DNA from 2 places in the Salinibacterium sp. UTAS2018 genome. Region 2 is predicted to be linked to the other one. Evidence: predicted binding sites of a transcription regulator. Region 2 holds the regulator's gene; the other holds the start of a gene.
What was found. Region 2 encodes HspR, which represses chaperone genes until heat shock. Its sites were predicted from a motif close to AAGTTGAGTCNNNNNGACTCAACTT; they were not measured.

Region 1: ESZ53_RS05080 (Hsp20/alpha crystallin family protein) is a predicted target of HspR. The motif match lies at 1,183-1,207, and genes of this name have one in related genera.

Annotation. Positions count from the first base shown of each region.
Region 1 is NZ_CP035375.1:1,058,317-1,060,707, reverse strand. It holds gene fgd (glucose-6-phosphate dehydrogenase (coenzyme-F420)) at 1-616, shown strand, start outside; gene ESZ53_RS05080 (Hsp20/alpha crystallin family protein) at 725-1,165, opposite strand; gene ESZ53_RS05075 (hypothetical protein) at 1,318-1,611, opposite strand; gene ESZ53_RS05070 (alpha/beta fold hydrolase) at 2,018-2,391, opposite strand, start outside.
Region 2 is NZ_CP035375.1:1,859,019-1,861,409, forward strand. It holds gene ESZ53_RS08845 (YqjF family protein) at 164-946, opposite strand; gene ESZ53_RS08850 (heat shock protein transcriptional repressor HspR) at 996-1,430, opposite strand; gene ESZ53_RS08855 (DnaJ C-terminal domain-containing protein) at 1,436-2,391, opposite strand, start outside.

The DNA of each region.
Region 1 (2,391 bases), 800 kb from region 2:
CTTGCGCGAATCGGTCCGTCTCATGCGCGAACTCTGGACCTCCGACCGGGTGTCGTTCGAGGGGGAGTACTACTCCACTCACGGTGCGAGCATTTATGACCGCCCTGACCAGCCCATCCCGATCTACATCGCCGCCGGCGGCCCCATGGTGGCACGGTACGCCGGCCGTGCGGGCGACGGCTTCATCTGCACGTCGGGCAAGGGCATGGCCCTCTACAACGACGCGCTAATCCCCGGCGTCAAGGAGGGCGCGGCCAAGATGGACCGCAAGTTCGAAGACATCGACCGGATGATCGAGATCAAGCTGTCGTACGACACCGATGCTGACGTCGCCCTCGAGAACACCCGTTTCTGGGCGCCGCTCGCTCTCTCCAAGGAGCAGAAGCACGACATCACCGACCCGATCGAGATGGAGCGCGCTGCCGACGCTCTGCCTATCGAACAGATCGCGTCGCGCTGGATCGTGGGCAACGATCCCGACAAGATCGTTGAAGAGATTCGTCCGTACGTGGATGCTGGCCTCAACCACCTCGTGTTCCATGCGCCCGGTGGCGACCAGCGTCGCTTCCTCGAGCTCTTCGAGCGTGACATCGCTCCGCGCTTGCGGGCGCTGTAGGGCCTAGCGCGCGAGACGCGCACACGGGTTAACACACGATGGGCGGATGCGTGAAGCATCCGCCCATCGTTGTTGCGTCGGCAAGAATCGCCGACTACTGACAGCCGGCTAGCTCGTGACCGCGACCTTGTCGGTCGATCGAGACTGGTTGTCGGCGTTGGTGCTGACCTCAATTTTGCGAGGCTTTGCCTTCTCCGACACCGGGATAATCACACTCAGTACGCCGTTGTCGTAGCTAGCGCTGATGTTTTCGCGGTCGATCCCGGCACCGATGCTGAACTGGCGCAGGTAGGAGCCGTAACGACGCTCCTGCGAGAGCCATTTTGCGCCGTCGCGCTCGCCGGCCGTACGCTCGGCGCGGATCGTGAGCAACTGACCATCAACGTCAACGTCAACGGATCCGGGGTCGACACCCGGGAGATCGGCGGTGAGGACGTACTCGTCAGCCTGGCGATAGAGATCCACGGGCATGGGCTGGGTGCCGACGCGGGACTGGGCAGCTGCGGAGAGCCTGTCGAGTTCGGCAAAAGGATCAAATGACAGTGTCATGGGAAACCCCTTTCTCAAAGTTGAGTCACCGTGACTCAACAAGAAAAAATTAGCACTCTCACCCCGAGAGTGCCAAGTCAATTCGCTCACAGTTCGCTGACAACGAAAAGACCGCCGCCGGAGAGATCCGGCGGCGGTCTTTTGTGGTGTTATCAGCGGATGATGAACCGCGGATAGTGGTGCTCGGCGCGAGCCCTGGCCTGAGCCAGTCGTTCGCGACGGAGCTGGTGTTCGGCCCGCTGCTGAGGCGAGGCGAGCAGTCGAGAGCGGTGCGGCCGGCGACTCCAGGTGATGAGAGCGACGCCGAGATGCAGGGCAAGACGGTCGACGACTCCCACGCGACGCGGCATCGCTTGGCGCGGTGCTGCGTCGTGCGGGTTCTGGGCGGCGCTGGGTTCGGGCGGATGGTCATGACGGTCTTTCGGAGCCGCCAGTGTTGCGTTCATGAGATGTCTTTCGTGAGCTGTATTCGTGAGCTGTATTCGTGAGAAAAATGGATGCGGAAGGCGCGCACAAGTGCGCTGTTTCAGGTGGTGACCCAACGGCATCCCCAGTGATCGCGAGTCGCTGAAAGAGGAAAGATCATCGAGAGGCGAACGCACCCGCGAATGAGGGTGCAGACTCGTCAGCCAATCGCCGTTAGCGATGATCGAGTTGGGTCGTGTGCTCCGTGAGCGCCGCCACCGTCAGAACCGGTGAGCGGAAAACGCTAACCGGTTAGGCGGTGGGGGTGCCGACGGAGCCGGCGGTAGTGGGGTTCTTCGTAATAGTGAAAATAAACACGCGAGGCTCCTTTCAATAGTTGGCGTTTGCTCAGTGTAGGGCGAGTCGTTGCTAACGACAAGACCCGCTTTAGGCGCGATGCAAAGCCGTGATGATGGCGTCTGCGAGCTCAGCCGGTTTCGTGAACTGTGGCCAGTGTCCGGTGGGCAGGTCCACGAGTTCGAGGTCGGTGAGCTGCGCGAGTTCGGTGGCGAACGGCGCACCCTTGCTCATCCATTCCCGCACTTGATCAGCCTCGAACTCGCAACAGATCACGGTAGCGGGCACGCTGAAGCGCGCTGGGGTAGAGAGGGATTGCGGGGTGCTCGCGATGAGCGCGGGCTGGGGAATAGCGATTTCGCGAAACCATTCCCGCAGTTCGTCGGTGAGGTCGACGAGGTCTTCGTCGTCGAACACGCTCCAGTCGGGCAGGGGAATTTCGCCGTTGACGGTAGGTAGCTCGG
Region 2 (2,391 bases):
TGCGTTCATTCTCCGGGTCAATCGTTTCAATCGTGTTGTGCCTATATGACGTTGTGGTTACTCATCATGGCCCCGACCGACCCAAGAGGCAATGCTCATTTGTGCTGGTGAGACCATATTGCACAAAATTGTCTATACAAGGTAGGCATATTGCTCTCAGAACCTAAGAAGAACGCTGAGATGTCCACACTGGCCGCGATTGCGGCATTCGAATCTGGAGCGGCCGCTGAAGTGCCGCAAACACCGTCGTAACATCGCTGGCGTAGAGAACGGAGTCGGGGGCGCGGTCTGCTAGCCCCTCGAACCCTGCTGCGGCAAGCAGGCCATCATCGAGGTAGACCAATTCGGCCGGCTGCAGAGGCCAGGGCTCGTGGTGGTTGCGAGCGTAGATCGTGCGTCCACGGTGAGTTTCGTGAAACGCCCAGCGCGCGGTGAGAAAGGTGGCCTCGGGGTCGGCCGCGAGTGAGACGCTGGCCGCCTGGTCGTCGATCGGTCGCACAATGATGTGGGATGCCGCATCCGGCTGGCCATGCCGCCGAGTTTTGTAGGCAATCTGCCCGTCACGCTGCCCGATCTTCATCGAGGCCCACTGGTAGGGCAAGCCAAAAGCGACCCTCGCGGTGAGAACGGGAATCAGGTGCGAGGCCTCGAGCGAGAGAAACACGACGCCACGCCGCCCCTTCTCGTCGACAGAGTAGAGCCGCACATTCACTTCGGGAAAGTCGCCTAGCCACGGGATGCGGGGGCCGCCGAAGAATGAGCTTTGTGACATCTGAAACGCGATGAGCCCTACCCAGGAGCTGCCGTTGAGGGTGTCGGGGCGACAGCCTTCGGGCATGAAAGGTGCCACCACGGCGGGGTCGACTTTCCAGTGCAGAAAGGAGACTTCACTCCAGCGCTGCCGCAGAATTGCGCGCGTGCCGAGGGGCGGTGCTTCGCGGAACATCACATCTCCCACCGTAGTGGCGAGTGCTGAGGGTGTGCCGCGCCCATCATCAGCGCGGAAGCTGGTTATCGCGGCGCACGAAGGGGCGCCACAGCACGACTTGGTCGGTGCGTTCAGCGCGGGTTCCTGCCCGCAGCGAGATCACTTCGCCGGCTTGACCCGCCGCAAACACGCGGCGGCCCGGGCGAGAGAGCATCTCATCAGCGAGCGCCGCTTCAAGTTCGCGCACGCGAGCCGTGAGCCCCGTGACCTGGTTTTCAAGGTCGAGAATTCTTTTGATGCCTTCGAGGTTGAGGCCCTCGGCGCTGAGCGCCGCGATCTCACGCAACTGCATCACGTCGTGCATGGAGTAACGCCGCGACCGACCGCTGGTTCTCGTGGGAGACACGAGACCCAGACGGTCGTACTGTCGCAGCGTCTGCGGATGCATTCCCGCCAGCTCCGCCGCAACGGCGATCGCAAACGCGGGAGTTAGCTCATCCATAGTTCTTAGCTCCTGGCTCGGGCAATCAGGTCGTCCCGCGGGTTCTCTGCGGGCATCGCGTCAGCAAAGGCTTCGAGGTGCTTGAGTGCAGCATCCGGAAGGTGGCTTGGCACCGCCACTTGCACTTCGGCAAGCAGATCTCCGGTCGCTTTTGCTGTCGCTACTCCGCGGCCCTTGACCCGCAGTACTCGCCCGCTCGGGGTTCCCGGTGCAACCTTCAGTTTCACCGGAGCACCGCCGAGCGTGGGCACCTCGATCGTGGCACCGCGTACGGCCTCCACAAACGTGATTGGCACCACAACACGAATGTTGTTGCCGTCACGTTCGAATACTGGATGCTTGCGCACGGTCACCGTCAATACGAGGTCGCCAGCCGGGCCACCATTCGGGCTCGGCTCGCCTTTGCCCTTGAGGCGGATCTTCTGACCGTCGCTGACTCCCGCAGGAACCTTGACGTTCATCGGTCGCCCGCCCGCCGGCTGGAGCTTGATTGTTTCGCCGTTGATCGCAGTCGCGAAGTCGAGCGTCGTGTTCGCGGCTAGATCGCGACCCTTAGCGGGGCCGCCCCGAAAGCCGGGACCGCCGCCGGGGCCAGCCTGACCGCCGAACATGCCACCGAGGAGGTCTTCGAAGCTTGCGCCCGATTGCCCTCCGCCGTAGCTCTGACCGCCGCCATAACTTTGGCCACCGCCACCGAACATGCCACCAAAGACATCTTCGAAGCCGCCAGCCTGACCGCCTTGGCCGCCCGCTTGAAAGCGAGCGCCCGAGCCCATGGCACGAACCTGATCGTATTCTTTGCGCGTCTCGGGATCAGAGAGCACGGAGTGCGCTTCGCTGATCTCTTTGAAGCGCGCTTCAGCTTTCGGATCTCCCGGGTTCGAATCCGGGTGGAATTGACGCGCGAGTTTGCGATAGGTCTTCTTTAGCTCGGCCTCAGAAATGTCTTTCGACACCCCGA